Sinorhizobium meliloti: one gene and its partners. The protein of the gene in region 1 interacts with the protein of each later gene in a pairwise test. Links are inferred from orthologs where the notes say so. Each region holds a gene or a part of one and is shown in the gene's direction. Other genes may lie near its edges. The genes, in order: dnaE, JOH52_RS06710 and dnaQ.

Region 1 (8,674 bases):
GAGCATATTCAGTCCGGCGACCTCGTCGGCTTCGCGTCGGGCAGCGGCGTCGCCATCGGCTCGCGCATGGCCGAGCAGCTGGGCATCCGGGTGGGCGGGACGATCACGCTCACCTCGCCGAACGGCGACGTCACGCCGATGGGCATGAATCCGAGGGTCAAGGCCTATACCGTCTCGGCCATCTTCGAGATGGGCATGTCGGAATACGACGCGACCATCATCTTCATGCCGCTCGAGGAAGCGCAGCTCTATTTCAACGCCGAAGGCCTCGTTCAGTCGATCGAGATATTCGCCGAGCATCCGGACGCGGTCGACGAGCTTCGCAAGCCGGTGGAGGACGCCGCCGGCCGGCAGATATTCATTACCGACTGGCGCGAACGCAACAGGACGTTCTTTTCCGCGCTCGAGGTGGAACGGAACGTGATGTTCATGATCCTGACGCTGATCGTGCTGGTCGCAGCGCTGAACATCATCTCCGGTCTGATCATGCTGGTGAAGGACAAGGGCAGCGATATCGCGATCCTCAGGACGATGGGCGCGACCTCCGGTTCGGTGATGCGCATCTTCTTCATGACCGGCGCCGCAATCGGGGTTACGGGAACCATCGCCGGCGTCGCCCTCGGGGTGGTCGTCTGCCTCAACATCGAGTCGATCCGCCAGTTCTTCTCCTGGGTGTCCGGCGCCACGCTCTTCGATCCGGAGCTCTATTTCCTCAGCCAGCTTCCGGCCGACATGAATGCCGACGAGACCGTCACCGTCGTCGTCATGGCGCTTGCGCTTTCCTTCCTTGCCACGATCTTCCCGGCCTGGCGCGCCTCGCGCCTCGATCCGGTGCAGGCCCTGCGGTACGAATAACAAGGACAACAGCTTAAATGAATGCGCGCGTGGCACTGCAGCTCTCCGGCATCGAGCGGCATTATGGCGAGGGCGACACGTTTCTGCCGATCCTCAAGGGAGCCGACCTGACGTTGCGAAGCGGCGAGACAGTCGCCCTCGTGGCACCGTCCGGTACCGGAAAGTCGACATTGCTTCATATCGCCGGGCTGCTCGAACACCCGGATGAGGGCGAGGTGCTCGTGAACGGCACCTCATGCAACGGACTCAGCGACGACCGGCGAACGGCAATCCGCCGCAACGAGATCGGCTTCGTCTATCAGTTCCACCATCTCCTGCCGGAATTCTCGGCGCTGGAGAACATCATGATGCCGCAACTGATCGCCGGATTGCCCAAGGCCGAGGCGGCGGAGCGGGCATCGGCCCTTCTGGACTATATGCGCATCGGCCATCGCGGCAGCCACCGCCCGACCGAGCTTTCCGGCGGCGAGCAGCAGCGCGTCGCCATCGCCAGGGCGGTCGCCAATGCGCCGCTCATCCTTTTGGCGGACGAGCCGACCGGCAACCTCGACCCCGAGACGGCCGGCTATGTATTCGAGGCGCTGGAAGCCCTGGCGCGCCAGTCCGGGCTCGCGGCGCTGATCGCCACCCACAATCACGAACTCGCTTCGCTCATGGATCGCCGCGTGACGATCGAGGACGGCAAGGTGGTCGAACTGAAATAGTCCGGCCGCCGCCGCGCGTATTCAGCCCCGATCTCGCTCGAGGCGCGGTCACCGCTTGGCGCTCCTTGCATGTTCCGTTCGAGGCGTGTCGCTCCTCGGAACGCATGCGCGAATGGGGGCCGTCGGTGCACATTAACCATAGCCACTGAATAGCGGGTCTTCCATGCAGACTTCCTTGACTATCGAACGGAAATAGAACAAAAAGGGAACAGTAGCGGAAAGGAGACAAGTTATGGCTGATTTCGTACGTGATCTTGCTGCCTTCGCCTCGATGAGCCTTTTCATCGTGAGCATCTCGGTAATCGCTCTCGGCCTGTGACCGGGATTTATCCAGCGTGCTCCGCGTCCTGTCGAACACGCAGTAAACACCACAGCCGGGCAAAAACCCCGGCGGCCCGTCCTTGAGACTGGACAGTTGGGACGGGAAACAGGATATCCTCGACGCCGGACAAGAATCGGAGTGCGGCGATGACAGGCAACCAGGGTATCGGGCAGGGTATCGGGCACGGCACAGGGGCTGCGGCCGATCCGCAGTTCGTTCACCTGCGGGTGCATTCCGCCTATTCGTTGCTGGAAGGCGCCTTGCCGCTGAAGAAGATCATCGGCAAGGCGGTCGCCGACGATCAGCCGGCGATCGGCATCGCCGACACCAATAATCTCTTCGCGGCACTCGAATTCTCGCAGAAGGCCGCCGACGACGGATTGCAGCCGATCATCGGCTGCCAGCTCTCGATCGATATGGAAGACGAGGCGGAAGGCGAGCGGCGCGGACACGCCCATCAGTTCGTCAAACTTCCCGCGATCGTGCTGATCGCGGCGACCGAGGACGGTTACGCCCGCCTCGTCGAGCTCGTGAGCCGCGCCTATCTCGAAGGTGAGGGTCACCAGCAAACGCGAATAAGCCGCTCCTGGCTTGCGGCTGGCGGCACGACCGGCCTGATCGCGCTCACCGGTGCGGGAGCCGGCCCGGTCGATATGGCGCTGAAGTCGGGTTCGCCGGCTCTGGCCGAGGCGCGCCTAAAAGCCTTGATCGAGCTTTTCGGCGATCGCCTCTATGTCGAACTGCAGCGGCACGGGAATTACGACCGGCGTCACGAGAACCGCATGATCGATCTCGCCTATCGGCTCGACATTCCGCTCGTCGCCACCAACGAGGCGTTTTTCCCGTCGCCGTCCGACTATGATGCCCACGATGCGCTGATGGCCGTCGCTCACAATGCGATGGTGTCCGACGACAGCCGTTTCCGTCTGACCCCGGATCATTACCTGAAGAGCCGCAAGGAGATGGCGGCGCTCTTTGCGGATCTGCCCGAGGCATTGGAGAATACGATCGAGGTGGCGCGGCGGTGCTCCTTCATGTTGAAGACCCGCGGACCGATCCTGCCGCGCTTTACCGGCGCTTCGGATGATCCGGAGGAGGCTGAACGCGCGGAGGTAGCGGAACTGCGCCGGCAGGCGGAGGAGGGGCTGGAGGAACGCCTTGCCAAGCTCGGCATGGCGCCCGGCTACAAGGAAGAGGACTATCGGGAGCGGCTGGCCTTCGAACTCGGCGTTATCCAGCGGATGAAGTTTCCGGGCTACTTCCTCATCGTTGCGGACTTCATCAAATGGGCCAAGCAGCATGACATTCCGGTCGGGCCGGGCCGCGGCTCGGGTGCCGGCTCGCTGGTCGCCTATGCCCTGACGATCACCGATGTCGATCCGATGCGCTTCTCGCTGCTTTTCGAGCGCTTCCTCAACCCCGAACGCGTGTCGATGCCCGACTTCGACATCGATTTCTGCCAGGACCGGCGCGAGGAGGTCATCCGCTACGTGCAGCAGAAATACGGCCGCGAGCAGGTGGCGCAGATCATCACCTTCGGATCGCTGCAGGCGCGTGCAGCACTGCGCGACGTCGGCCGCGTGCTGGAAATGCCCTATGGCCAGGTCGACAAGATCTGCAAGCTGGTGCCGAACAATCCCGCCAACCCGACGCCGCTTTCCAAGGCGATCGAGGAGGAACCGCGCCTGCGGGAAGAGGCGGAGAAGGAGCCGGTCGTTGCCCGTCTCCTCGACATTGCCCAGAAGATCGAGGGGCTTTACCGCCACGCCTCGACGCACGCGGCCGGCATCGTCATCGGCGACAGGCCGCTCTCGCAGCTCGTGCCGATGTACCGCGATCCGCGCTCCGACATGCCGGTGACCCAGTTCAACATGAAATGGGTCGAGCAGGCGGGTCTCGTGAAGTTCGACTTCCTTGGCCTGAAGACGCTGACCGTTCTGAAGACCGCCATCGACTTCGTCGGCAAGCGCGGCATCCATATCGACCTCGCAAGCATTCCGCTCGACGATCCGAAGACCTACGAGACCCTTTCGCGTGGCGAGACGGTCGGCGTGTTCCAGGTGGAAAGCGCCGGCATGCGCAAGGCGCTGATCGGCATGCGCCCGGACTGCATCGAGGACATCATCGCGCTCGTGGCGCTCTATCGCCCGGGTCCGATGGAGAACATCCCGGTCTACAACGCCCGCAAGCACGGCGAGGAGGAGATCGAATCGATCCATCCGAAGATCGATTACCTGCTCAAGGAGACGCAGGGCGTCATCGTCTACCAGGAGCAGGTGATGCAGATCGCTCAGGTGCTCTCGGGCTATTCGCTCGGCGAGGCTGACCTCCTGCGCCGCGCCATGGGCAAGAAGATCAAGGCGGAGATGGACAAGCAACGCGCCCGCTTCGTCGATGGCGCCGTCAAGAATGGCGTCTCGAAGCCGCAGGCCGACCTGATCTTCGACCTTCTTGCCAAGTTCGCCAATTACGGCTTCAACAAGTCGCATGCCGCCGCCTACGCCATCGTCTCCTACCAGACCGCCTACATGAAGGCGCATTATCCGGTCGAGTTCCTCGCAGCGTCGATGACGCTCGACATGTCGAACACGGACAAGATCAACGATTTCCGTCAGGACGCGATGCGCCTCGGCATTCAGGTGGTCGCGCCGTCCGTGCAGACCTCCCACCGCCACTTCGAAACCGGCGACAACCGCATCTATTACTCGCTCGCCGCCCTAAAGGGCGTCGGCGAGTCTGCCGTCGACCACATCGTCGCCGTGCGTGGCGATCGACCCTTCGCAAGTCTCGAAGACTTCTGCCTGAGGATCGATCCGAAGCTCTTGAACCGACGGGTTTTCGAAAGTCTGATCGCCGCCGGTGCTTTCGACTGCTTCGGCTACGACCGGGCGGAGCTCATCGGCGGGCTCGATCGCATCCTCGGTTTCGCGCAGCGCGCCCAGGAAAACAAGGTGAGCGGCCAGAGCGACATGTTCGGCGCGGGGGCCGCGACGGGGCCCGAGAAGATAGCGCTCCCGCCCTATACGCCGTGGCTCGCCTCGGAGAAGCTGCATCGCGAGTTCCAGGTCTTGGGCTTCTATCTCTCCGCCCATCCGCTCGACACCTACAATAATCTGCTCGCGAAGATGCGCGTGCAGACATTTGCGGATTTCTCGGCAGCCGTGAAAAAGGGAGCGGCGGCGGGCCGCCTCGCCGGTACGGTGACGTCGAAGCAGGAACGCAAGACGCGCACCGGCAACAAGATGGGGATCGTCGCCTTCTCGGACGCTTCGGGCCAGTTCGAGGCCGTGCTCTTCTCCGAAATGCTGAACCAGTATCGCGATCTTCTGGAGCCCGGCAAATCGCTGGTGATGACGGTCGACGCCGAAGAGCGGCCGGAAGGGATCGGCCTTCGTATCCGAACCCTGCGTTCGCTCGAGGAGGAATCGCTGCAGATGCAGAAGGCCTTGCGCGTCTATGTGCGCGACTGCGGACCGCTGCGCTCCATCGCCTCGCATCTGAACGCCAAGGGGGACGGCCTGGTTTCCTTTATCGTCATCAAGGACAACGGACAGCGGGAGATCGAAGTCGAGCTCAACGAGAAATACCGGATCTCACCCGAGATCGCCGCCGCCCTTCGCTCCGCTCCCGGAGTGGTGGACGTCGAGCTGGTTTAAGGTCTGTTCTCTGTGCTTGTCACAGAGATGCAGCAGCGTCGCGTCTGCGGCGCGGGGAAGAGTTCTTCCAGCCCAAGGACTTGGGCTGGCTGGATTCCTGTGACGAGCACAGGAATGAGGAGATCAAATAAGCCGCGGCGGGTATCCCGAATCTCAACAGCCCTTAAATCACTCCGTCGAAAGCGGGCGCTTGCCGCTTGTCCCTTCGCCCCGCTTGCGGGGAGAAGGTCCCGGCAGGGGGATGAGGGGCAAACCAGGGTGCGGAAATCACCCCATTCCTCACCCGCGCCGCTCCCTCGTCACGGTGATGAAATCCGTTCCCTCGCCGGTCTCCAGCCCCGATTCGGTATCGGTGATCGAGAGTGACGAGCCGTTTGCAAGGAGGCCGGCGAGGCGTTCGCGAGCGTCTTTGGGTACGGTGATGCGGCTCAACGTTCGCTCCAGTGCGCCGGGCCGGTCTGGCTCGCCTTCCGCTGTGATGCCAAGTCGCTTCTTGGTCGTTTTCGGCAGCCTGTTCTCGAGCGACATGCCGAACCACTTGCCCTGTCCGGTGTTCGTGTCGAGATCCTGGAACTGCAGTAAATGTGTTCCGAGGGCCATTTCCGGTTCTGCGATGGCGACCTCGGCCTCGAAAACCGGCTGGAATTGCCGGCGCACCCGCAATACGCCATTCAGCGGTGCGCTGTGGCCCGCCTTGCGGAAGACGGCTTCGATCAACTCCGGCGTTATCTTGCCTTCGACGGGCAGCCCTTCGGCCCTCTGGAACGCTTCGATAGCGGCGGCCGTCGCCGGACCGCTGAAGCCATCCGGCAGGCCCGCATCGTAGCCGAGCGTATTAAGGAGCGTCTGGAGGTCGCGCACGCTCTCTTGCGTACCGCGCCGGGTAATCAGAATGCGTATCGGGACCTTCTCCTCGTCGGATGCGACGGGCGAGGGGCGTTTGTCGGTCATGGCGACTTCAACTGCGCTCTGGTTGAACTCCCCGATCGCCGGCCGCAGGGGGACGTCCGACAGGGCAGGTCCCTTCGGTCGCGACTCGCTTGGCTGGAACAGCATTTCGCTCGCGACCTCGACCGGGGCGATCTGCCGATCCGATATGACCACATGCATGCCGTAGCCCGTCATCTTGAACAGGCTCGCCGCGAATTTGCCCGGCAGCCGCACGCAACCGTGCGAAGCCGGATAATCCGGTACATGGTTTGAGCCGTGCAGCGCAATGCCGGACCAGGTAAGCCGCTGCATGAACGGCATCGGCGCATTCGAATAGATGTTCGACTCGTGACGTCGGCGCTTCTCCAGGATCGAGAAAATGCCCGTCGGCGTTGCGTGCCCGGCCTTTCCTGTGGACACTTTCGACGTGGCGACCACCGTGTCGCCGTCATAGACGACGAGGGACTGCTGATCCCTCGATACGACGACCTGCAACGGCGTCTTGGCGCCGGCCGCAAGCGCGGACGGCGACGCCATGACGAAAACCGCGAATCCCATCCGGAGAGCGAAACGCAACACCTACCCTCGTTCAGACAGTGGCGGCACCGCAAGACGGACGACGGAGCCGTGGAAGCAGGCTACCGTTCAATCTTTAAGGAATTGCCCCATACGATGCGGGAGCCGTCCGGTCGGGCAACCGTAACGGCTATTGTCCGCGCCGCCCCTTGCCGAATGTGTAGCCGGTCTCGACGCTTGTCTTTCCGAACTTGTCGCGCAGCCTGTTGATCGCGTCCTCGGCGGCGGCACGCCGGGAGGCCTGCGGATCGACAAGATCCGGCGGATCGGCGAGATCGGGATCGACCAGATCACTGACGCCGATGCCGATCAGCCGGTATTTCGTCCCGTCTACCTCCTTCTCGAGCAGCTGCAGGCCGGTGCGGAAGATGCGGTCGGCCAGGCGGGTCGGGCTTTCCAACCGGCGGTTGCGCGTTCGGGTCTTGAAGTCCGCGGTCTTGAGCTTCAGCACCACCGTCTGCCCTGCCAGCGCGGATTTTCGCAAGCGGAATGCCACTTGTTCGCTGAGGCCCCTCAGATGCGCTACGAGGTCCTCCTGGCGCGCCAGGTCGTCGTTGAAGGTCGTCTCGGAGGAGACGCTCTTCGCTTCTCCGTCGATCTCCACGGACCTTTCGTCCAGGCCGCGCGAAAGCCGGTAGAGCCGCCGGCCCATCGTGCCGTAGCGGCGCATGAGGTCCGCCTCTTCCATCGTCTGGAGCTGCCCGATCGCGCGGATTCCGTCCCTTTCGAGCGTGGCGGCGAAGGCCTTGCCGACGCCCCAGATGAGGGTAACGGGCTTGGCTTTCAGGAAGTCGGCGGCTTCGGCCTGGCCGATGACCGAAAAGCCGCGGGGCTTCTGAAGGTCCGAGGCGACCTTGGCCAGGAATTTGCAGTAGGAAAGCCCGACGGAAACGGTGATGCCGATTTCCTGCTCTACACGCTTGGCGAAGCGGGCAAGCGTTCGGGCGGGCGGATCGTGGTGAAGCCGCTCGGTGCCGCTCAGATCGAGAAAGGCCTCATCTATCGACAGCGGCTGCACGAGAGGCGTCAGCTCCTGCATCATCGCTCTGACCTCGCGCCCGACGCGCACATATTTCTCCATGTCGGGCTTGATCACCACGGCCTGCGGGCAGGCTTCGAGGGCTTTGAACATAGGCATGGCGGAGCGCACGCCATGGATGCGGGCAATGTAACAGGCCGTGGAGACGACGCCACGCTTACCGCCGCCGATGATCACGGGCTTGTCGGCGAGCTCCGGATTGTCGCGCTTCTCGACCGAGGCATAGAAGGCATCGCAGTCGATATGCGCGAGGGTCAACCGGTAGAGTTCGGAGTGCCGGAGGAGCCGCGGACTGCCGCAGGCGAGGCACCGCCGTGATTGGGCGGCTTGCTCCTTGAGGCAATCACGGCAGAAGCCGGAGGGTGGGGCGGCGCTGTCGATCATATCCGGAACAAATGTTGAACGCGGCGACTTTACGCTCTACGCTGCTGAGTCTCAAGGCGGCGGCTGGAGGCTGTTTTGGATATCGCTGTTAAATTTGAGATGGTGCGGGCCGATCGCCGGCCGGACTTCGGGGCACTGTTTGGTCGTCAGGGCGCATTCGGCGTCGGGCGGTGTACCGCGCCGCGCACATCGCGTATCGGCACCATTC
Region 2 (7,417 bases), 2.4 Mb from region 1 along the record:
ATACGGGCCTCGTCTCGGGATCGACGCCGGACGAGTCCGGCAGCGAGGTCGTTGTCAGCCTCGACCGGCTGACCCGCCAATTCGCGCTCGACCTCGACAATCGCTCCGTGCGCGTCGATGCCGGCTTCCGCCTGTCCGAGCTCAATCGGCGCCTGGAGGAACACGGCCTGTTCTTCCCGATCGATCTCGGCGCCGACCCGCGGATCGGCGGCATGATCGCCACCAATACCGGCGGCTCGCGCTTCCTCAAATATGGCGACGTGCGCCGCAACACGCTGGGTCTGAAAGTGGTCCTCGCCGACGAGGCGGGCACGGTGCTCGACCTCGGCTCGGACCTGCGCAAGAACAATACCGGCGTCGACTGGAAGCAGATCTTCATCGGCACCTCGGGCGCCTTCGGCATCGTCACCGAATGCGTGCTCAATCTCGAGCGCCTGCCGAAGCAGACGGCGACCGCCTTCCTCGTGCCGGCGAGCGGCGCGCATGTCCTGCCGCTCCTGAAGGCCATGGAAGAGCGGCTCGGCGCCTATCTCTCGGCCTTCGAGGGAATGTCGAGGAACGCGATCGCCGCGGCCTTCGCCCATGTGCCGGCGCTGAAAAACCCCTTCCAAGGCGGCAAGGTCCCCGACTACGTGATCCTCGCCGAAATCTCCCGCACCTCGAGCCCGCGCGAAGGCGAGCAGCCGCTCGACGCGGTTCTCGAAAGCGTGCTCGCGGAGATATGGGAGATGGAAGAGGTACTGCTCGCCGATGCACTCGTCGGCCCGCCGCACGAGATCTGGGCGCTGCGCCATGCGCTTTCGGAGGGCGTAAAACACCTCGGCAAGCTGATCGCCTTCGATCTCTCCTTCCGCAGGGGTGACATCATGGCCTTCTGCGACCATATGAAGACGGAAATGCCGGAAAAATTTCCGGGCGTCACGGTCTGCGATTTCGGCCATATCGGCGACGGCGGCGTTCACTTCAACCTGGTCGTCGCCAAGGATAGTCCGCTACTGGCCGATGCGACCTTCGAGCAGCGACTGCGCGAATGGGTCTTTGCGGTGGCGGTCGAGCAATATCACGGCAGCTTCAGCGCGGAACATGCGCTCGGCCGCCGCAACCAGGCTTTTTACGATCTCTACACGCCGGAAAAACTGAAGAACATGGCGGCCGGCCTCAAGACGCTCACCTCGCCGGGCAAGCTCGGCAGCGTGCGCTTCGGTTAGGTCATCGCGCCAGTTACAAGACGGGAGTCACCACATGAACATTGCAGCCAAGAAAATCGATGTCGCGAGCGAGGCAGCCGCGCTCCTCGATAAAATGGGCGTCGCCAAGGACCTCTACACCGGCGGCGACATGCCGTCCTTCAGCCCGGTCACCGGCGAGAAGATCGCAAGTCTCAAGACCGTATCTGCCGCTGAAGCCGCCGGCAAGATCGAGAAGGCCGACGAGGCTTTCCGCGCCTGGCGCCTCGTACCGGCGCCCAAGCGCGGCGAACTCGTCCGGCTTCTCGGCGAGGAACTGCGCGCCTTCAAGGCCGATCTCGGCCGCCTCGTCTCGATCGAAGCCGGCAAGATCCCGTCCGAGGGCCTCGGCGAAGTGCAGGAGATGATCGATATCTGCGATTTCGCCGTCGGCCTTTCCCGCCAGCTCTACGGCCTGACGATCGCCACCGAGCGTCCCGGCCACCGGATGATGGAAACCTGGCACCCGCTCGGTGTCGTCGGCATCATTTCCGCCTTCAACTTCCCCGTCGCGGTCTGGTCTTGGAATGCAGCGCTCGCGCTCGTCTGCGGCGACGCCGTCGTCTGGAAGCCGTCGGAAAAGACGCCGCTTACCGCGCTCGCCTGCCAGGCGATCCTGGAACGCGCCATCGCCCGTTTCGGCGACGCTCCGGAAGGCCTGTCGCAGGTCCTGATCGGCGACCGGGCGATCGGCGAGGTTCTCGTCGACCATCCGAAGGTGCCGCTGGTTTCGGCGACCGGCTCCACCCGCATGGGCCGCGAGGTCGGTCCGCGGCTTGCCAAGCGCTTCGCCCGTGCGATCCTGGAACTCGGCGGCAACAATGCGGGCATCGTCTGCCCGTCCGCCGATCTCGACATGGCGCTGCGCGCCATTGCTTTCGGCGCTATGGGCACCGCCGGGCAGCGCTGCACGACCCTGCGCCGCCTCTTCGTCCATGAAAGCGTCTACGACCAGCTCGTGCCGCGCCTGAAGAAAGCCTATCAGTCGGTTTCGGTCGGCAACCCGCTGGAATCGGCCGCACTCGTCGGCCCCCTCGTAGACAAGGCGGCCTTCGACGGGATGCAGAAGGCGATCGCCGAGGCAAAGAACCATGGCGGAGCCGTCACCGGCGGCGAGCGCGTCGAGCTCGGCCACGAGAACGGCTACTACGTCAAGCCGGCACTGGTCGAAATGCCGAAGCAGGAAGGCCCGGTTCTCGAGGAAACCTTCGCGCCGATCCTCTACGTCATGAAGTACAGCGACTTCGACGCGGTGCTCGCCGAGCACAATGCGGTTGCCGCCGGGCTTTCCTCCTCGATCTTCACCCGTGACATGCAGGAATCGGAACGCTTCCTCGCAGCCGACGGCTCGGATTGCGGCATCGCCAACGTCAATATCGGTACCTCCGGCGCCGAGATCGGCGGCGCGTTCGGCGGCGAAAAGGAGACCGGCGGCGGCCGAGAATCCGGCTCCGACGCCTGGAAGGCCTATATGCGGCGCGCCACCAACACGGTGAACTATTCGAAGGCTCTGCCGCTGGCGCAGGGCGTCTCTTTCGACATCGAATAATCGAACAGGATCGGCCATGACCATCAATGCAACGGTCAAGGAGGCGGGCTTTCAGCCCGCCTCGCGGATTTCCTCGATCGGAGTTTCGGAAATCCTGAAGATCGGCGCCCGCGCCGCCGCCATGAAGCGCGAAGGCAAGCCGGTGATCATCCTCGGCGCCGGCGAGCCGGATTTCGACACGCCGGAACACGTGAAGCAGGCCGCCTCGGATGCGATTCACCGCGGCGAGACGAAATACACCGCACTCGACGGCACGCCGGAACTGAAGAAGGCGATCCGCGAGAAATTCCAGCGCGAGAACGGGTTGGCCTACGAGCTGGACGAGATCACGGTCGCGACCGGCGCCAAGCAGATCCTCTTCAACGCCATGATGGCCTCGCTCGATCCGGGCGACGAGGTCATCATTCCGACGCCCTACTGGACCTCCTATTCGGACATTGTCCATATCTGCGAGGGCAAGCCGGTCCTGATCGCCTGCGACGCATCTTCCGGTTTCCGCCTGACGGCGGAAAAGCTTGAGGCGGCCATCACGCCGCGGACCCGATGGGTGCTCTTGAACTCGCCCTCCAATCCGTCGGGCGCCGCCTACAGTGCGGCCGACTACCGGCCGCTGCTCGAGGTACTTCTGAGGCACCCGCATGTCTGGCTGCTCGTCGACGACATGTATGAGCACATCGTCTATGACGGTTTCCGCTTCGTCACCCCGGCGCAGTTGGAGCCGGGCCTGAAGAACCGCACGCTGACCGTAAACGGCGTCTCGAAGGCCTATGCGATGACCGGCTGGCGGATCGGCTATGCCGGTGGCCCGCGCGAGCTCATCAAGGCGATGGCCGTCGTCCAGAGCCAGGCGACCTCATGCCCCTCTTCGATAAGCCAGGCGGCTTCGGTCGCGGCGCTCAACGGGCCGCAGGACTTCCTGAAAGAACGAACCGAGAGCTTCCAGCGCCGCCGCGATCTCGTGGTCAACGGCCTGAACGCGATCGACGGCCTCGACTGCCGCGTTCCCGAGGGTGCCTTCTACACCTTCTCCGGCTGCGCCGGCGTGCTCGGCAAGGTGACGCCATCAGGCAAGAGGATCAAAACGGATACGGACTTCTGCGCCTATCTTCTGGAAGACGCCCATGTCGCCGTCGTCCCGGGCTCGGCCTTCGGCCTCTCACCCTTTTTCCGCATCTCCTATGCAACATCGGAGGCGGAGCTGAAGGAGGCGCTCGAACGAATCGCTGCGGCTTGCGAGCGGCTTTCGTGAGCGGCTCGAATTGCCCCTCAACCGCCTGCCGGCACCTTCTCCCCGTTCCACGGGGAGAAGGGACTCGTGGCGCTCGCTCGTAACACCGCAACGGCTTCGGCAGGAAGGGGAGTAGCCCGCTTGTCCCTTCTCCCCGTCAGAACGGGGAAGAAGGTGCCGGCAGGCGGATGAGGGGCGTTCTTTCCCCTTCAAAACGTCGGCGGCGTACAGGCACTGATCACGTCGCAGGGCACCGGTCCGATACAGCGAAAGCGGTGCGGCCGCCGGCTTTCGAAATAATAGGCGTCGCCCGGCCCGAGGATGCGCCGCTCGTCATCGACGGTCACTTCGAGCCGGCCTGAAAGCACGATGCCGCCTTCCTCGCCCTCATGCACCAGCGGCACCTTGCCGGTATCCGCGCCCGGCTGGTAGCACTCCTTCAGGATCTGAAGGCTGCGGCCGAAAAGGTTGTCGCCGATCTGGCGATAGGAGATCGGTCCCTTGCCGATCTCCACCAGTTCCTCCGCCGCATAGAAAGCCCTGCGCGACTTCTCCGGCTCGAAGGAGAAGAACTCCGCAAGCCCGATCGGTATACCGTCGAGGATACGCTTCAGCGCCCCGACCGAGGGGTTCGATGCATTCGATTCGATCAGCGAGATGGTGGAGTTTGTAACCCCCGCCCGTTTGGCGAGTTCGCGCTGGGAAAGCTTGTGCCTCAGCCGCACCTGCCGCAGGCGGCTGCCGATATCGACGCTCATAGCGAACTCCGGTGTTGATGTTGTTTGAAATAGCGAAACTCTATCAAACTCCCTCGTGCAAATACAACGGCTTAGATGACCTTAGAAAAGGACTTGTTCGGAAATCCAAATCATGGCGTCAATCGGCTAACGACAGGAGGATGCCATGAACGCCCACAACAAGCCCAACGCTCCGGTTCTCGACAGCTACTGGATGCCCTTCACCGCCAACCGCCAGTTCAAGGCGGCACCCCGGCTGCTCGCCGCCGCCGAGGGCATGCACTACACCAGCGTCGACGGCCGGACGGTTCTCGACGGCACCGCCGGCCTCTGGTGCGTGAATGCCGGGCACGGCCGCCGGCAGATCGCCGCCGCGGTCGAGCGGCAGCTTTCGACCATGGACTTCGCGCCGTCCTTCCAGATGGGTCATCCGATCGCCTTCGACTTCGCCGAGCGGCTGGCCGAGATCGCGCCCGGCCCGGCTGGCACCAAGCTCGACCGGGTGTTCTTCACCGGCTCGGGCTCGGAATCCGTGGACACCGCGCTGAAGATGGCACTTGCCTATCAACGTTCGATCGGCCAAGGCACGCGCACCCGCCTCATCGGCCGCGAACGCGGTTATCACGGCGTCGGCTTCGGCGGCATCTCCGTCGGCGGCATCGTCAACAACCGCCGCGTCTTCCCGCAGCTTCCCGGGTCCGACCATCTGCGCCACACCCATGATCCGGCGAAGAACGCCTTCGTCAAAGGGCAGCCGGAGCATGGTGCGGAGCTTGCCGACGACCTCGAAAGGCTCGTGGCGCTCCACGGCGCCGAGACGATCGCCGCCTGCATCGTCGAGCCAGTCGCCGGCTCGACCGGCGTGCTGATCCCGCCGAAGGGCTATCTCGAGCGGCTGCGCGCGATCTGCGACAAGCACGGCATTCTCCTGATCTTCGACGAGGTGATCACCGGTTTCGGCCGGCTCGGTGCGGCCTTTGCGACCGACTATTTCGGCGTCACGCCGGACATCGTCACCACCGCAAAGGGGCTTACCAACGGTGCGATCCCGATGGGCGCTGTCTTTGCCAGCCGCAAGGTGCACGACGCGCTGATGCACGGCCCCGAAGGCCAGATCGAGCTCTTCCACGGCTATACCTATTCCGGCCATCCGGCCGCCTGTGCCGCCGGCATCGCCACGCTCGACATCTATCGCGACGAAGGCCTGATGACGCGCGCCGCCGAAATCGAGGGCGACTGGCACGAGGCGATGCATTCCATGAAAGGCCTGCCGCACGTCATCGACATCCGCACCATCGGCCTCATCGCCGGCATCGAGCTCCAGTCGCGCGACGGCGCGCCCGGCGCTCGCGCCTATGACGTCTTCGTCGATTGTTTCGAGCGGGGCCTGCTGATCCGCGTCACCGGCGACATCATCGCCTTCTCGCCGCCTCTGATCGCGGAAAAGCAGCATTTCGGCGAGATCGTCTCGATCCTTGCCGATGCGTTGAAGCGGGTGAAGTAACAGCGGTTCGCGCGCGGAATGACCCCTCCCCACGTTTGGGAGGGGCAATTTCAGGCCGTGCCATCCCCTTCCAGAAGTTCAGCGTATCAGGATCGCCCGCAGATCATTGACATTCGTCCCCGTCGGGCCGGGCACGAAGAGGTCGCCGCTGGCCGCGAAGGCCGTCCAGGCGTCATGGCCTGCGAGATGCGAACGGGGATCGGCGCCTGCCGCCCGCATCCGGCCAATGCTTGCGCCGTCGGCAAAGGCGCCGGCATTGTCCTCGGATCCGTCGATGCCGTCGGTGTCGGCGGCAAGCGCATCGATACCACCGATACCGTCGATGTCGAGCGCGAGCGACAGGAGGAATTCGCTGTTACGTCCGCCCTTACCGTAACGTTCGCCGGAAATCGTCACCGTCGTCTCGCCGCCGGAAAGCAGCACGACCGGCTTCGAAAAGGGACGGTTGCGCGAGGCCACTTCCCGCGCGAGCGCCGCATGCATGCGGCCGATGTCGCGCGCCTCGCCTTCGATCGCATCCGACAGGATCATCGCCTCGATGCCGCTTTCCCGCGCCCGTGCCGCCGCCGCTTCCAGCGAAACGCTCGCCGAGGCGATGACGTGGACTTCGTTGCCGGCGAATGCAGCATCGTCGGGCCGGGGTGCTCGCGCCGCATCGGAAGCGAGATGCGCCGTCACCCGTTCGGGCAGGGCGATAGCGTATCGCGCGACGATCTCGCGCGCCTCTTCGAGGCTGGATCGGTCGGCAACCGTCGGGCCCGAGGCGACGAAGGCCGGATTGTCGCCGGGCACGTCGGAGACGACGAGGCTCACGACCCGCGCCGGCGCGGCGGCAAGTGCAAGCCGCCCGCCCTTGATCCGCGAGACATGCTTGCGGACCACATTCATGGCGGAGATCGGCGCTCCGGAGGCAAGCAGCGCCTTGTTGACGGCGATCTCGTCTTCCAGGGTCAAGCCGCCGGGCGGGGCCGGCAGCAGAGCCGAGCCGCCGCCGGAGATGAGCGCCACCACGAGATCATCCGCCGTCAGTCCGCCGACCGTTTCGAGAAGCGCCGCGGAGGCGGCAAGCCCCGCCTCATCCGGCACCGGGTGAGCCGACTGCAGGACCCTGATCCGCCCGCATTTCTCGACGGGCCCGTGGCGGGCAACGACGGCGCCTGCGAGCGGCCCGTC
Region 3 (7,363 bases), 2.4 Mb from region 1 along the record:
CGAGAAAGCTTCCGGCCTTCGCGCGCACCGCCCTGTATTCGGGGAGATAGCGTCCCGCTTGTCGCATCAGCCAGATGGGGGGAGGGGTGAGCGCTCTCCCGCTCAAAACCTCCAGCACTTTGCGATGCGTTTCGCTCACTTGCCGCTTCCTAATCTAAAAATAAAACTGAATTTATAAGGTTTCTATTTCTTAGAGTCGGTGGGTATCAAGGATTAAAATCAATCCTCATCCTATCCAGTCCGCGTCAATCTCCGGCAAAGAGGCGGGAGAGATTCCGGCCGAATTGCGCGGTAAGCGGGGAAACCCGGTAAAACACTGCAGAGTCAGCCCCTTGCCGGCGATCGGGAGTTTGCGGTTCCTGTGGATGAGGAGTCGATCTGCGTGACAATTTGTCGTGGCCATGAGTCTTGTCCACATGCCCGGGCAAGAGATTTCCGGTTAGGTGTCAGATGTGAACAAGTCGCCGCTTTTCCACTTGCCTGAAGCCAGGCGCCGCCGTTAGCTGTTTTTGTCCCGCCTTATCAACAGACCGCGGAGAATTGCGTGGAGAACCGCAAAAACTACTTCCATCTGCATTTGATCTCCGATTCGACCGGCGAAACTCTGATCGCCGCCGGCCGAGCGGCTGCTGCGCAATTCCAGTCCTCCCATGCGCTGGAACACGTCTATCCGCTGATCCGCAACCGGAAGCAGCTGATGCAGGTCATGGACGCGGTCGACGGGGCACCGGGAATCGTACTCTACACGATCGTCGACCGGGAACTTGCCGGCCTCATCGATCAGAGATGCCGCGAGATCGGCGTGCCCTGCGTCTCGGTCCTCGACCCGATCATTGAACTTTTCCAATCCTATCTCGGCTCGCCCTCGCGCCGCCGCTCGGGTGCGCAGCATGTCATGGATGCCGAATATTTCGCCCGGATCGAGGCGTTGAACTTCACGATGGATCATGACGACGGTCAGGTCCCCTCCGATTTCAACGAGGCGGATGTGGTCCTTGTGGGCGTGAGCCGCACGTCGAAAACACCGACGAGCATCTATCTCGCCAATCGCGGTATAAAGACGGCCAACATACCGATCGTGCCGGGCGTGCCCCTGCCCGATGCGCTCCTGAAGGCGACGAAACCACTCATCGTCGGGCTTATCGCTTCGGCCGAGCGTCTCTCCCAGGTGCGCCAGCATCGCGTGCTCGGAACGACGCAGAGCTTCCACGGGGAAGACTATACCGATCGGGCGGCGATCGCCGAGGAGCTTAAATATGCCCGCTCGCTTTGCGCGCGCAACAACTGGCCGCTGATCGACGTAACGCGGCGCTCGATAGAGGAGACTGCCGCAGCAATCGTTGCCTTGCGGCCGCGGCTTAGATAGAGCGAACCGCGAGAACAGCTTGCAGGTCGCGAACACGGAACCGGAAAATGAAACCCTTGCTCATATTGGCCTCGGCCAGTCCTTTTCGTCGCGCTCTGCTTTCCAATGCAGGACTGGCCTTCGAGGCCCGGGCCGCCGCGATCGACGAGCGTGCGCTCGAGCAGCCGCTGGAAGCGTCTGGCGCTTCGCCGGCTGATGTCGCGCTGGCGCTGGCCGAAGCCAAGGCGAAGGATGTCGCACGATATTTTTCGGACGCCCTTGTCATCGGTTCGGATCAGACGATGTCGCTTGGAACCCGCGTCTATCACAAGCCCCGGGACATGACGGAAGCCGCCGAACATCTCCGGTCGCTCTCGGGCAGGATGCACAGTCTCAACAGCGCGATCGTTCTCGTGCGCAACGACGAGGTCGTTTGGCGGCACGTCTCGACTGCGAACATGACCGTGCGGCCATTGAGCGACGGCTTCATCGATCGGCATCTTGCAAAGGTGGGCGAGAAGGCGCTGACAAGCGTCGGCGCCTATCAGCTCGAAGGCGAGGGCATCCAGCTCTTCGAGAGGATCGAGGGCGATTATTTCACCATACTCGGCCTGCCGATGCTGCCGCTTCTCTCCAAACTACGCGAACTGGGTGCGATCGATGCATGATTCACGTGAAACATTTGTTAACCATGCCTTTGTCACCGGCTATCCGGTGAAGCATTCGCGATCGCCGCTCATTCATGGCCATTGGCTGAAACAGTTCGGAATTCGGGGGAGCTACCGGGCCCACGAAGTTACGCCCGAGGCCTTTCCCGATTTCATGCGGCAGATCAAGGAAGGAAGAACCGACTTCTGCGGCGGCAATGTCACGATTCCGCATAAGGAGGCCGCCTTCCGGCTGGCCGATCGGCCGGACGAACTGAGCGCCGAACTCGGAGCGGCCAACACGCTCTGGCTCGAGAATGGAAAAATCCGCGCGACGAACACCGACGGGCGTGGCTTCGTCGCCAATCTGGACGAGCGCGCCAAAGGATGGGACCGAATCTCGGCCGCGGTGATTCTCGGTGCCGGCGGCGCCAGCCGGGCCGTGATACAGGCGATCCGCGACCGCGGGGTCAAGACGATCCATGTGGTGAACCGCACGCCCGAGAGGGCGAGGGAACTGGCCGATCGCTTCGGCACGGCGGTGCACGCACATTCGATGGCGGCGCTTCCCGAAGTCGTTTCCGGCGCCGGCCTCTTCGTCAACACGACGTCGCTCGGCATGGACGGCGAGCCGGCGCCGGCGATCGACTTTTCGGGCCTGGCACCCGACGCCGTCGTCACCGACATCGTCTATGTGCCATTGAAGACGCCGCTGTTGCGGCAGGCGGAAGAGCAGGGCTTCCGCATCGTCGACGGACTTGGCATGCTTCTCCATCAGGCAGTGCCCGGATTTGAAAAATGGTTCGGTCTGAGGCCGGTCGTCGACGAAACGCTAAGACAGATCATCATCAGCGATATGGACAGGCACGCATGATCATCGTCGGGCTTACCGGCTCCATCGGAATGGGAAAATCGACTGCTGCGGGCATGTTCCGGGAACTCGGCGTGCCGGTAAACGATGCCGACGAAGTGGTGCATATGCTCTATAGCGGCGAAGCGGTGGCTCCGGTCGAAGCGGCCTTTCCGGGCGTCGCCAAGGGCGGGGTCATCGACCGGGCCGAGCTTTCGCTGCGGCTTGTTGCGGCACCCGAGCGGCTGGCCGAGCTGGAACGGATCGTCCATCCGCTGGTGCGCGCCAAGGAGCAGGAGTTCGTTGCGCGGCACAGAGCGGACGGTGCACCTTTCGTGCTGCTCGATATTCCGCTCCTCTTCGAGACCAAGGCCGAGGCGCGCCTCGACCGCATCGTCGTCGTGACCTGCGATCCGGAGATGCAGAGGGAACGCGTCATGAAGCGCCCGGGCATGACCGCCGAGAAGTTTGCGATGATCCTCAAGCGGCAGGTGCCCGACAGCGAGAAGCGCGCCCGCGCCGACTATATCGTCGACACAAGCGACAGCTTCGACGTCACGCGGCAGCAGATCCGTGCGATCGTCGATGATTTGCGGGCCGGTTAGTTAGCGCACTTTCAGGAAAAGTGTCAGTGTCTCCGTCCGGAGGCGACTTCGAAGAGCTAGATCGCTTCGCGAACCGATGCGCTATCATCGGTGCAAACCTGGCACTGAAGCTTCAAATGACGGCGAAATGCCATTAAGAATGGAGGTCGGCTTCGGGTGATTCGCCCCGAAACAGCGTCCACAGGGCTCCCGTATGCGTGAAATCATCTTTGATACGGAAACGACCGGCCTCGACAACCGCGAGGACCGGGTGATCGAGATCGGCGGTATCGAGCTCGAGAACCAGTTTCCGACGGGGCGCACGATCCATATCTATATCAATCCGGGGGAGCGCAAGGTTCACCCGGAAGCGCTGGCCGTCCACGGTATCACCGACGAGTTCCTGAAGGACAAGCCGCCCTTCGCCGATGTCGCCCAGGAAATCGTCGATTTCTTCGGCGATGCCCGTTGGGTCGCCCACAACGCCACCTTCGACATCGGCTTCATCAATGCGGAGTTCGAGCGGCTCGGCCTGCCGCCGATCGGCAGCGACCGGGTTATCGACACTCTGGCTCTTGCCCGCCGCAAGCACCCGATGGGGCCGAATTCGCTCGATGCGCTCTGCCGTCGCTACGGTGTAGACAACTCCCATCGAACCAGGCACGGAGCCCTGCTCGACTCCGAGCTGCTGGCCGAGGTCTATATCGAGATGATCGGCGGGCGCCAGGCCGCGCTCGGTCTCGTGGTGACGGAGGCAGGTGACCGGCCGATCGAGGCTGACGACGGACCGGTCGTCGTGGTCACAAGGGAAAGGCCTCTACGGCCACGGCTGACGGAGGCCGAGATCGCCGCCCATGCGGCGCTCGTCGCGAAGATCGGCGCGAATGCGATCTGGTCGAAGTACAGCGAAGCCGATGACGTTCTCAGATCGGAAGCTGTCTAGGCCTATCCGTATTGCGGCGCCCGCGAGGTTTCTCAAGCCGAATCGCATAGACCGGGCACAAAAAACCCGGCTCGGTGAGCCGGGTCTTCCAATCATTCGGACCGATCAGTTGGCCGTGTCGTTGGTATTGGCCACCTGCGCGCGGACCTTTTCCTCGGCCATGCGCTGGGCAAACATCTGCGCGAAATCGATGGGATCGATCATCAGCGGCGGGAAGCCGCCGTTGCGGGTGGCGTCGGCTACGATCTGGCGCGCGAAGGGGAACAGGAGGCGCGGGCACTCGATGAAGAGCAGCGGCAGCATGTGCTCCTGCGGGAAGCCGGCAACGCGGAAGACGCCGCCATAGGCGAGCTCGACGTTGAAGAGCATCTTGTCGCCGTCCTTCGCCTGGGCGCTCAACGACAGGACAACGTCGAAATCATTCTCCGCCAGCGGATTGGCATTGACATTGACATTGATGTTGATCGACGGGGAGCGGTCGCGAGCCTGCAGCGAACGCGGTGCGCCGGGGTTCTCGAAGGAGAGGTCCTTGACGTACTGGGCCAGGATATTGAGCGACGGGCTCTGCTGCTGGGCACTGCCGTTGCCGTTGGATGCGGTATCAGTCGTCATAAGAGTTTCCTCGGACTTCGAATTGGTGAGGCCATCTAGCATTTAGGGCCTGGGCTTACAACCCTCGTGGCCCGGCCTGGCCCGACGCAGGAACACGTCCGACCCTTCTTTGGGAACCGGTATTATAGACCCGATTGGAGCCGGGATCAGAAAAAGTGAAGCTCGGATCAATGAGGCGGACGATCCGGCGGCGGGTCGTCTTCGTCCTTTGTCTTGCGCGAAAATTCGTCCTCGTCGAGATCGATCGTCAGCGGGCCGCGGCGCTGCTCGCGAGGGGTGCCAGCGGACTGGGGGCCAGCGGATTGGGGGCCAGAGGACTGAGGACCAGAGGATTGAGGGCCAGGGGATTGGCGCCTGGAGGAACGATAGAAGCCGGTTGCGCTGCTCAAAATCGTCATCCTTCTGCGCAGGAAGGCGGCGATGGCGCGCCGGACCGGGGGCAGAAAGATGAGAAGGCCGACGAGGTCGCTGATGAAACCGGGCACGATCAACAGGATAGCGGCGATGAAGATCAGCACACCGCCGAGAACGTCCAGCCCCGGATCGTTGCCCGTCCGCGCCGCCTCCTGCACGCGCCGGAGCACGCCGAATCCCTGGATGCGCAGGAGCATGATGCCGGCGACGGCACTTGCGAAAACGAGAAGAAGCGTCATCGCCACGCCGATCTCGCGCCCGACGGCGACGAAGCCTGCGATTTCCGCAAGCGGCAGCCCGAGAATGACGAGCGGGATCAGGAAACGCATCGCCCGTGCTCGCAAGAAGGTGAGTGCAATTGTCCGGTCTCCGGTTTATGGGTGCGACATCGTCGTTTGAATGGTCTATCCTTCCGGACTATATGGAACAGTACGAGAAATTCTAACAGCGGTTCCGGGTGGAAATGGGCTCTTTTGATTTCATCACATTTTTTTTCCTGATCGCTGCCGTGGTCATCTTCCTGCAATTGCGTAGCGTCTTAGGTCGCAGGACCGGCAGCGAGCGGCCTCCTTTCGATCCCTACTCTCCACGGGATATCGCTCAAGGGCCGGAAGCCAAGGATAACGGCAAGGTCGTTCAGCTTCCACGTCGCGAGACGGCGGAGGACGAGTCGCGCTATGCCGCGATCGAGATCGTCGCCAAGGCCGGAACTCCGCTGAATGCCCAACTCCGGGCAATGACCGACGCGGATCCCAACTTCAATCCGGCCGAATTCCTCAACGGTGCGAAGATGGCCTACGAGATGATCGTCATGGCCTTTGCCGACGGCGACCGCAAAACCCTCAAGGGTTTGCTGTCCCGCGAGGTCTACGAGGGCTTCGAGGCCGCGATTGCGGAGCGCGAGGCCAAGGGCGAGGTGGTCAAGTCGACCTTCGTCGGCATCGACAAAGCCGATATCGTGCACGCGGAGATCAAGGACGCCGAGGAAAACATAACGGTCAGGATCATCAGCCAGCTTATTTCCGCGACCTACGACAAGCAGGGGAAACTGGTCGACGGAGACGCCGATTCGGTTGCCGAAGTGAACGACCTGTGGACTTTTGCGCGCGATATCCGTTCACGCGACCCGAATTGGAAGCTGATCGCCACCGAATCGGAAAACTGACCGGGAAGCGGGCGGCCATGGCTTTTCATCTCGAGCCGGTCTCCTTTTCGGAGCTGCCCGGCTGGTCTGCGGACGACCCGGCGCCGGTGATCGCTTCGCTTCGGCGCTGTCACCGGCATGCAACGGAGGTGAAGCCGTACAAGACCGGCTCGCTCGGCATTTCGGTCGGCGACCTCCTGCCCGCCTTCGAGGCGGCGGGCAGCGATTTCTCCGATGCGGCGGCCGCACGCGCATTTTTCGAGGCCCAGTTCGTTCCGTTCCGAATCTGCCCGGAAGAGAAAAGGACCGGCTTCGTCACCGCTTTCTACGAACCCGCGATCGAGGTACGGGCTGGGCCGGATGCGGAGTTCCGCTTTCCCTTCTACCGGCGCCCCTCGGACCTCGTCGACATCGACGACACGAACCGGCCGGCAGGAATGGACCCTTATTTCGTCTTCGGCCGCCGTCGCGACGGCAGGATCGAGGAATTTCCGGATCGCCGTGCGATCGAAGAAGGATTTCTCTCCGGCCGCGGTCTGGAAATCGCCTATGCCCGCTCCAAGGTCGACGTGTTCTTCGTCCATGTGCAGGGCGCGGCGCGGTTGATCTATCCGGACGGATCGCGCCGCCGCATCACCTATGCCGCCAAAACCGGGCACCGCTTTTCCGCCGTCGGGAAACTGTTGATCGATCGCGGCGAGATCGATGCCGCCACCGTGTCGATGGCGAGCATTCGCGCCTGGCTGGCGGCCCATGCCGACAGGGCGGACGAGGTTCTGTGGCACAACCGGTCCTTCATCTTTTTCCGCGAGGCGCCGGTCGAG

The links.
Region 2: the proteins of dnaE (region 1) and JOH52_RS06710 interact in binary tests that used the Escherichia coli proteins (3 or more experiments, as listed by UniProt). The link is inferred for Sinorhizobium meliloti from one-to-one orthologs.
Region 3: the proteins of dnaE (region 1) and dnaQ interact in binary tests that used the Escherichia coli proteins (3 or more experiments, as listed by UniProt). The link is inferred for Sinorhizobium meliloti from one-to-one orthologs.

What each region holds. Positions count from the first base shown.
Region 1 is NZ_JAGIOS010000001.1:3,778,218-3,786,891, reverse strand. What follows is about bases 1,675-5,737. They hold dnaE (DNA polymerase III subunit alpha), read left to right. Parts: upstream 1,675-2,027; coding sequence 2,028-5,537; downstream 5,538-5,737. Outside these bases: JOH52_RS18410 (lipoprotein-releasing ABC transporter permease subunit), read left to right, coding at 1-855; JOH52_RS18405 (ABC transporter ATP-binding protein), read left to right, coding at 873-1,559; JOH52_RS18395 (L,D-transpeptidase family protein), read right to left, coding at 5,817-7,043; JOH52_RS18390 (DNA polymerase IV), read right to left, coding at 7,174-8,466; JOH52_RS18385 (DUF3572 domain-containing protein), read right to left, coding at 8,673-8,674. UniProt on the Escherichia coli protein: DNA polymerase III is a complex, multichain enzyme responsible for most of the replicative synthesis in bacteria. This DNA polymerase also exhibits 3' to 5' exonuclease activity. The alpha chain is the DNA polymerase catalytic subunit.
Region 2 is NZ_JAGIOS010000001.1:1,418,032-1,425,448, reverse strand. Bases 2,102-4,907 are described here. They hold JOH52_RS06710 (pyridoxal phosphate-dependent aminotransferase), read left to right. Parts: upstream 2,102-2,791; coding sequence 2,792-4,024; downstream 4,025-4,907. Other genes in these bases: aptA (omega-aminotransferase AptA), read left to right, coding at 4,907-4,907; JOH52_RS06705 (cupin domain-containing protein), read right to left, coding at 4,213-4,761; amaB (L-piperidine-6-carboxylate dehydrogenase), read left to right, coding at 2,102-2,775. In the rest of the region: JOH52_RS06720 (FAD-binding oxidoreductase), read left to right, coding at 1-1,208; more of amaB, read left to right, coding at 1,243-2,101; more of aptA, read left to right, coding at 4,908-6,244; JOH52_RS06695 (glycerate kinase type-2 family protein), read right to left, coding at 6,323-7,417. UniProt on the Escherichia coli protein: Shows aminotransferase activity with methionine and histidine as substrates, and to a lesser extent also with phenylalanine.
Region 3 is NZ_JAGIOS010000001.1:1,348,888-1,356,250, reverse strand. The notes cover bases 2,753-5,504. They hold dnaQ (DNA polymerase III subunit epsilon), read left to right. Parts: upstream 2,753-3,640; coding sequence 3,641-4,369; downstream 4,370-5,504. Other genes in these bases: JOH52_RS06425 (FxsA family protein), read right to left, coding at 5,149-5,504; secB (protein-export chaperone SecB), read right to left, coding at 4,475-4,981; coaE (dephospho-CoA kinase), read left to right, coding at 2,863-3,447; JOH52_RS06445 (shikimate dehydrogenase), read left to right, coding at 2,753-2,866. In the rest of the region: hemE (uroporphyrinogen decarboxylase), read right to left, coding at 1-139; JOH52_RS06455 (pyruvate, water dikinase regulatory protein), read left to right, coding at 545-1,366; JOH52_RS06450 (Maf-like protein), read left to right, coding at 1,414-2,013; more of JOH52_RS06445, read left to right, coding at 2,006-2,752; more of JOH52_RS06425, read right to left, coding at 5,505-5,724; JOH52_RS06420 (Tim44/TimA family putative adaptor protein), read left to right, coding at 5,859-6,560; mltA (murein transglycosylase A), read left to right, coding at 6,578-7,363. UniProt on the Escherichia coli protein: DNA polymerase III is a complex, multichain enzyme responsible for most of the replicative synthesis in bacteria. The epsilon subunit contain the editing function and is a proofreading 3'-5' exonuclease.